2 regions of the Companilactobacillus sp. FL22-1 genome follow, and region 1 is predicted to be linked to the other one. Evidence: predicted binding sites of a transcription regulator. Region 1 holds the regulator's gene; the other holds the start of a gene.
What was found. Region 1 encodes LexA, which represses DNA repair genes until DNA is damaged. Its sites were predicted from a motif close to CNAACANNTGTTNG; they were not measured.

Region 1 (4,209 bases):
AGGTAAGGCTGCTCGTATTAAAGAACGTCGTCGTGACATCTAATTAATACTTGAGCTTTAAAAACCGTTTTCTCAAATTTGAGAAGACGGTTTTTTCTTAGGAATTTTTTTAATTTCAATTACCATTTAGTATATTTGCCCCTAAAAGATTTCTGAAGGTGTTTTAATGGATTAAAAATTAAAACAACGAGGAGCACTCTACGAATGAAATTAGCAATTATTGGGTCAGGGAACATCGTGCATGATTTTTTGACCATCACTAAGGACTTGCCTGATACCGAATTAACTGCATTGATAGGGACGCAAAGAAGTTTGGACGTGTTGCATCAATTGAAGCTTAAATATCACATTGGCGCAATTTACACCGATTTTGATACAGCTTTAGCAGATGGAGGGTTCGATACAGTCTATATTGCGGTACCGAATTTTTTACACTTCAGTTTTGCTAAAAAAGCTTTGGAACATGGCAAGAATGTCATCGTTGAAAAGCCCTTTACGGTAAAATTGTCAGAGTTTGAAATTCTCAAGCAAATCGCCCAAGATAAGCAGTTATTTTTGTTAGAGGCGATCACCAATCAATATTTGCAAAATTATCTTGATTTAAAGCAGAAATTACCACAGATCGGTGATATGAAATTGATTGAAAGCAATTATTCGCAGTATTCCACTCGTTACGACGATTTTTTAGCGGGACAGATCTTACCGGCGTTTGATGCTAAAAAAGGTGGCGGCGCACTGTTAGACTTAAATATCTATAATATCCATTTCATTGTCGGTTTATTAGGGCGTCCTAAACAAGTCAAATATCTGCCCAATATTGCTCGAGGTGTTGATACTTCTGGGATTCTTTTGATGGACTACGACAATTGTAAGGCAGTTGCTATTGGTGCGAAAGATTCTGTCGTCCCTAAGCGTCAAACTAGCCTTCAAGGAAGTCTAGGGTCGATTATTGTCAACGGTCCCACTAATCGATTAGAGTCATTTGATATTTACGACAATCAAAAACAATTAGTTGAACATGTCGATAATAAAGTTTATCCTCATCGAATGTATCAAGAATTCGTTGCTTTTGAAAAAATCATCCGTGAGCAAGATTTTCTTCAAGTAAGACAACGCCTACAACAGAGTGAAAGCGTCATGTTTGTGGTGGAGGAAGCTTTGAAGTCAGTGAATTTGAATCTTGATTAAAAAAATCCCAGTCAGTTAACTAGTTAGTTAACAACTGGAATTTCTTTAGTTAGGAATTGGGAATATCAATTCTCTATTTGGATTAGAAGATTTGTGAACGATATAAGCCCACAACTTTACCAAGAATTTCGACTGAATCTAGAATAATTGGGTCCATTGTGTCATTTTCCGGTTGTAAGCGATAGTGACCATTCTCTTGGTAGAATCTCTTACATGTAGCTTCGATGTCTTCCGTCATGGCAATGATGATCTCACCATTGTTAGCTGAACTTTGTTCGTGGACGATTACATGATCGCCATCATAGATACCAGCGTTGATCATACTTTCTCCGTGGATCTCTAGCATGAACAATTCGCCAGAATCACGATTTAAGTCTGGTGGGATAGGGAAGTATCCATCAGGGTTACGTTCTGCGGTAATTGGTTGACCAGCAGCAACGGCACCCAAGATCGGAATCTGTTTTGATTTGACGCCAATCGAGTTCAAACCTGCGCCAGTTAATTCAATAGCGCGAGGTTTGGTAGGGTCACGTTGGATGTAACCTTTTTTCTCAAGACGTGAGAGATGACCATGGACCGTTGATGTTGATGACAAATCTACAGCTTCGCAGATTTCTCTGACAGTGGGCGGATATCCATGTTCATCTAAATAATCATAAATGCATTGTAAAATTTGTGACTGTTTAGAGCCTTCAGCTTTTGACATTAGAACACCTCATTGTTAATATCTTAAATAGATTGTATCAAAATTTGAATACAAGTTCAAACAAGTGTTCGATTGTATTGGGGAGTAATGAAAAATGAAAGAACAAGACGAATTACTTAAAAAGATCAATGAATTAGCCCACAAGGCCAAAAACGGTACGATTACCAAAGAAGAAGAGGACCAACAAGCCCAATTGCGAAAGGAATATTTGAAGAACTTTCGGGCTGCTTTCAAGTCACAAATCGAAATGCTGCAAGTTTACGATAAAGACGGAAAAGAAGTCACTCCAGAAAAAGTTCGCGAAATTCAACGAAAAAAAGGATTGCGTGACGATTAGGCTTTCAATTAGTTAACTTTTTTTGTAATATTAATAAGTGTATGGAAAGGGTGAGAACATAAATGGGTACAACAATAGTCGTTGGCGTGATAGCTTTACTAGTCGGTCTAGTCGGCGGTTTCTTCATCGCTAGATGGTACATGAAGAAATACTTCCAAGACAATCCGCCAATCAGTGCAGATATGATCAGACAAATGATGGCTCAAATGGGCCAAAAGCCTTCACAAAAGAAGCTTAATCAATTAATGAATACTATGAAGAATTCACAAAAGAATAATAAATAGTCAGATCATTTGAGCGATATGTATATTTTAATATGCATATCGCTTATTTTTTTTGCCAAAAAATAAACATGTCTTTAAAATACGAACTATTTAATTTTTAAATATATAAAAAACTGTATGAAAACGTAAAATACGAACAATAATTAAAAAAATAAGAATAAAATGCGTTTTTAGCATTGAAAGAAAAATGATTCCTTGATAGAATTTGGTTACCAGAGCAGAAAGGTGGAAAAAGAAATGCACGATGTAGCAATAGTTATGGGATCAATTTCTGACCTGAAAGTCATGCAGAACACGATTGATGTTTTGAATGAGTTGGGTGTTAGTTTTGAAACAAAAGTTATTTCGGCACACAGGATGCCGCATGAGATGTTAGATTTTGCCAATCAGGCTGATAAACATTTTCAAGTAATCATAGCTGGAGCTGGTGGTGCTGCCCACTTGCCAGGAATGATAGCTTCTTCAACAAGCTTGCCAGTGATCGGTGTTCCCGTGCCATCTAAGTATCTAAAAGGAATCGATTCTTTATTGTCGATTGTTCAAATGCCTGCTGGCGTTCCCGTTGCAACAGTTTCGATTGGTGAAGCCGGAGCCAAAAATGCCGCAATTTTAGCAACTAAGATTTGTGCTTTAAATAATCAAACATATCAAAAAAACTTATCCGCATACGTCAAAGCCATGCATGATAAGTCAGTAGAAAGTGGGAATAATCTTGGATAAAGCAATTTTACCAGGTTCCACGATTGGAATTATCGGTGGTGGACAATTAGGTCAAATGATGTCTTTTTCAGCCAAAGAAATGGGCTATAAGGTCATTATCTTGGACCCGCAGCCCAATTGTTCAGCCGCACAAGTGTCAGATGAACAAATCGTAGCTGAATATGATGATTTAGAAAAATTGGTCGAGTTAGCTAAGAAGTGCGACGTTTTGACGTATGAGTTTGAAAACGTCGATGCGACAGCTATTAATGAAGTCAAGAAGTACACCCAAGTACCGCAAGGTATCAAGGCATTGAGCGTGACGCAAAATCGAGTTTCAGAAAAAGATTTTATTGAAAATAGCGGTTTTAAAGTTGTACCGCATGTCGTGATCGAAAATATTTTCGAATATCACCGTGGAATTGAAAAATTAGGTACGCCCGTTATTTTAAAAACCATTCGTGGCGGCTATGATGGCAAAGGCCAATTGTTGATTGACGATGCCCAGAATGTTGATTACGCCCAGATCGAAGAATTATTAGCTACTGGTCCTTGTATGTTGGAGAAAAAAATCAACCTAAAAAAAGAAGTTTCGGTAGTCGTTTCCGCTAACAGCCGACAAGAGACAGCTATTTTTCCCATCATCGAGAATATTCATCGACATAATATTTTACACTTAAGTACTTGTCCCGCTGCCATCAGTGAGAAATCTGCTCAACACATTTATCAAGTCGGTGAAACTTTAGCCAAGGGATTGGAATTAGTTGGCACGATGTGTATCGAGTTTTTCATTTCGGATCAAGATGAGGTTTTTGTTAATGAGATTGCCCCTAGACCTCATAACTCAGGGCATTTAACCATCGAATCATGCAATATTTCACAATTTGATGCACATATTCGGGGAGTCTGCAATTTAGCTATGCCGAAAGTCGAATTGCTGAAGCCAGCAGCCATGGTCAATCTCTTGGGTCAACATTTAACTAAGGCGAAGAATG
Region 2 (4,209 bases), on a different contig from region 1:
AGAGCTGATGTGATAATTTTTTTCATCCTGATATCCCCCATATCCTGAATATTATTTAAATCCATTAATAACAATATAACACTTGAGGTATTCAGATATGAGAACGGCGTTTGTCAATCAGACTTTTGAAAGCAAAAAAAAAGTCACTCACCGAAGTGAATGACGTTAAATAACCGATGGCTCAAATTAAGCTTTATTGCAGTTCTGATTGAGTTTTACCACTGACCTTATCATCGGTGAACTTGACGGTGAATTGAGCTCCTGTCTTGCCAGAAATGCCTGTGCTATATGTGTAACTCTTTGATAGCTGATTATTGTTGAGTGATTCGCTATAGCTGTTAGGTTTACCCAAGTTATTTAAAATAGTGCTTTCAGGCATCCCATTTTGAATCGACATGTAAGCATCTAAGCCCAACTTCTTATCACGAGTGACTTTTAAGCCATTCAAGACTTTACTAACAGCACGCCCATGGATGAAATTGACTTTTAGATTTGAGCCGTTGCCACCATTTTGAATCTTATTCCAAGTTTTAGTTTGGATTTTAGTGTTGTTGGCATTAGAAGTACTTGTTGAATCGGCTTTACCGAGCAATCTCTCAACGGTTTCTACAGGTGTACCTTGAGCTTCATTCAGATAAATTCCACTGTATTGAGCAAAAGTTACGCCAGATTTATTTACCTTAGTCTGTTTAGACTTGTTCTGACTTGACTTGGTCGATTTAGCGACTTTGGTTGTGGTATGGAAAGGACCAGTAGCGGTCAATTTCATCGCAGTTACGCCTCCTCCAGCTAAGAGAACTAAGACGATAATGGTCCAGAACCACCATTTTTGATAGAAATGTTGTTTTTTGCGTCGCAAAGAACGTTGATATTGCGTTCTGGATGGCAAATTATTATTGTGATCCATAACTGACTCCTCCCATATTGATAACGCTTTAAACTCATTCTATCAGTAACAGTACCTAAAAGTATTGATATTATAAAAAAAGCAAAACTAATTTTAGTTTTGCTTAAAAATTCCTTATTTATTTTTTTCGTTGGCCTTTGCTTGTTGCTTTTTATAACGTAAACCAATTGGAACCAGATTCTCTTGACCTTTCAAAAGTCGCTTGATATTAGGAATATGACGATAATAAATAATGACAGTAACAATTACAGCGACAGTGGTTAAGATCCAGTCATGCAAGAAGAGGGTCATAATGGTGAAGACTAAGATCGTCGTTAAACTAGCAACACTGACCATGCTAGTCACGTAAACGATACTTGCTAGTAAGATAAAGCAGATCAAAAACAACAGTGGATTGTATGCTAGTAAAATACCTGCACTAGTAGCAACAGCTTTACCACCACGGAACTTGAGGAAAATCGAATAACAGTGTCCGATAACAGCACAGATACCGACGAATAGGATCAAGTGACGGTTAAGACCAAAGAAAACTGGCATCAATGCGCCTAAGGTTCCTTTTAAAATATCGATCACTAAAACGACCGTCCCAGCAGTTTTACCGAAAACCCGATAAGCGTTAGTTGTCCCAACGTTTCCACTACCGTAGTCGAAGATATTTTTATGGAAAAATATTTTACCAACGAGATATGCGGTTGGAAATGAGCCGATTAGATAGGCTAAAATTACACAAATGAGAAGTTTCATTAAAAAATCACTCTCTTAGCTTTATTTTTTTGGTATATTGTAACTCTATGGTGTTTTAAAGGAAATGTAAATACCAACCTAGATATTATCCACTATTTCTAGAAAAAGTAAAAGATTTCTCTTGAAAGCGAACGTACATTCGCATAAGATGAATAGTGTTATAATACTAGAATATTGGAAGAGTAGTAAATGAAAAGGAATGATATAAATGCCAAAATCATCTTATGATGATTCGTCGATTCAAATCCTTGAAGGACTAGAAGCCGTACGAAAAAGACCTGGTATGTACATTGGTTCCACTGATTCACGTGGATTACATCACTTGGTCTATGAGATCGTTGATAATGCGGTCGATGAAGCTTTATCAGGATTTGGTAAAGAAATCAATGTAACAATTAACAAGGACAGCAGTATTACTGTAGTTGACCATGGACGTGGGATGCCAACAGGGATGCATGCTTCTGGTAAGCCAACGATCGAAGTTATCTTAACCGTACTTCACGCTGGTGGAAAGTTCTCTGAGAACAGTTATAAAACATCTGGAGGTTTGCACGGTGTCGGCTCATCAGTCGTGAATGCGCTTTCGGAGTGGATGACTGTCCGGGTTGTCCGTGACCACAAAGTTTATGAGGAACGTTTCGAAAACGGTGGTCATCCAGTGGGAACGTTGAAAAAGACTGGAACAACTAAAGAAGACTCTGGTACGACGATCAGCTTCAAACCAGATAAAAGTATTTTCCAAACCACAAAGTTTAATTATGATACTTTAGCTGAAAGATTGAGAGAATCAGCTTTCTTGCTAAAAGGTGTCAAATTCACGATTACAGATAAACGTGGTGAAGAAGAAAAACAAGATATTTTCCATTATGAGGATGGTATTCAATCATTTGTTAAGTACCTCAACGAAGACAAAGATGTCTTAGGGGGCATTTTTTACGTTGAAGGAACTAATTCAGAGATTGAGATCGAATTTGCCGGCCAATATAATGACGGTTATTCGGAAAATATTATCTCCTTTGTCAATAATGTTCGAACAGCTGATGGTGGGACACATGAAGTCGGAATGAAATCTGGTTTGACGAAGGCGTTCAACGATTATGCTCGTAAAGTTGGGCTTCTCAAGGAAAATAGCAAAAACCTCGAAGGTAGTGATGTTCGAGAAGGTTTGTCAGCTATCATTTCGGTCCGCATTCCCGAAGAGATCTTACAATTCGAAGGTCAAACTAAAGGCAAACTTGGTACGCCACAAGCCCGTTCAGCGGTCGATCAATTAGTATACGAACAGATGAGTTTCTACTTGTTAGAAAATGGTGAGCAGGCTCAAATGTTGGTCAAGAAGGCTTTAAAAGCTCGTGAAGCCCGTGATGCTGCTAGAAAAGCTCGTGAAAGTACTCGGAGTGGCAAAAAGAATAAAAAGACCGATGGTTTATTGTCTGGTAAATTAACTCCGGCTCAATCTAAGAATGCCGATAAGAATGAATTGTTCTTGGTCGAAGGGGATTCCGCTGGTGGTTCTGCTAAACAAGGCCGCGATCGGAAATTCCAAGCCATCTTACCTTTGCGAGGAAAAGTTTTAAATACGCAAAAGGCTAAACTGGAAGATATTTACAAAAACGAAGAAATCAACACAATGATCTATACAATTGGTGCTGGTGTCGGAGCTGACTTTAAGTTGGAAGACCGTAACTATGACAAGGTGATCATCATGACCGATGCCGATGATGATGGTTCACATATTCAAATTCTCTTGTTAACGTTCTTCTATCGCTACATGAGACCGTTAGTTGAATCTGGCCACGTCTACATCGCTTTATCGCCACTGTATAAACTACAAAAGGGTAAAGGTGCCAAGACCCAAATTAAATATGCCTGGACACCTGATGAACTACAGGCTGACATTAAGCAAATGGGTAAAGGCTACGACCTACAACGTTTCAAAGGTTTAGGTGAAATGAATGCTGATCAGCTTTGGAAGACGACGATGGACCCAGAGAATCGAATTTTGATCAGGGTTAATATCGATGATGCAGCCTTAGCCGAACGCCGAGTTACTACCTTGATGGGTGATAAAGTTAAGCCTCGTCGTGATTGGATCGAAAGCAATGTTCGTTTCAATGGTACAGAAGAAGGCGACAATATTTTGGAAAAAGTCGATGATGAAACTGACCCAATTGATAGTAAAATCGTTGACGATTTATTGAATAAGGAATAGGTGATAGATAGTGACTGAAAATTCTTCTAAAATTCAAGATATTTCGCTCGAAAAAATCATGGGAGATCGATTTGCGAGATATTCTAAATCAATTATTCAAGAACGTGCTCTACCTGATATTCGTGATGGTTTAAAGCCTGTTCAACGAAGAATTTTGTATTCAATGTTTTTGGATGGCAATACTTATGACAAGGGCTTTCGTAAGTCCGCTAAGGGTGTCGGTAATGTCATGGGTAACTTTCATCCCCATGGTGACTCTTCAATTTATGAAGCGATGGTCCGTTTATCCCAAGACTGGAAATTACGCAATCCTTTGATTGAAATGCACGGTAACAATGGTTCGATG

Region 2: parE (DNA topoisomerase IV subunit B) is a predicted target of LexA. The motif match lies at 1,780-1,793, and genes of this name have one in related genera.

Annotation. Positions count from the first base shown of each region.
Region 1 covers NZ_JBINJY010000002.1:128,050-132,258, forward strand. Annotated here, with positions in the region: gene rplS (50S ribosomal protein L19) at 1-43, shown strand, start outside; gene ACG72T_RS02145 (Gfo/Idh/MocA family protein) at 205-1,188, shown strand; gene lexA (transcriptional repressor LexA) at 1,271-1,894, opposite strand; gene ACG72T_RS02155 (DUF896 domain-containing protein) at 1,989-2,231, shown strand; gene ACG72T_RS02160 (YneF family protein) at 2,294-2,515, shown strand; gene purE (5-(carboxyamino)imidazole ribonucleotide mutase) at 2,753-3,235, shown strand; gene purK (5-(carboxyamino)imidazole ribonucleotide synthase) at 3,228-4,209, shown strand, end outside.
Region 2 covers NZ_JBINJY010000007.1:33,307-37,515, forward strand. Annotated here, with positions in the region: gene ACG72T_RS07000 (hypothetical protein) at 1-26, opposite strand, end outside; gene ACG72T_RS07005 (DUF3862 domain-containing protein) at 194-907, opposite strand; gene plsY (glycerol-3-phosphate 1-O-acyltransferase PlsY) at 1,022-1,651, opposite strand; gene parE (DNA topoisomerase IV subunit B) at 1,860-3,863, shown strand; gene parC (DNA topoisomerase IV subunit A) at 3,874-4,209, shown strand, end outside.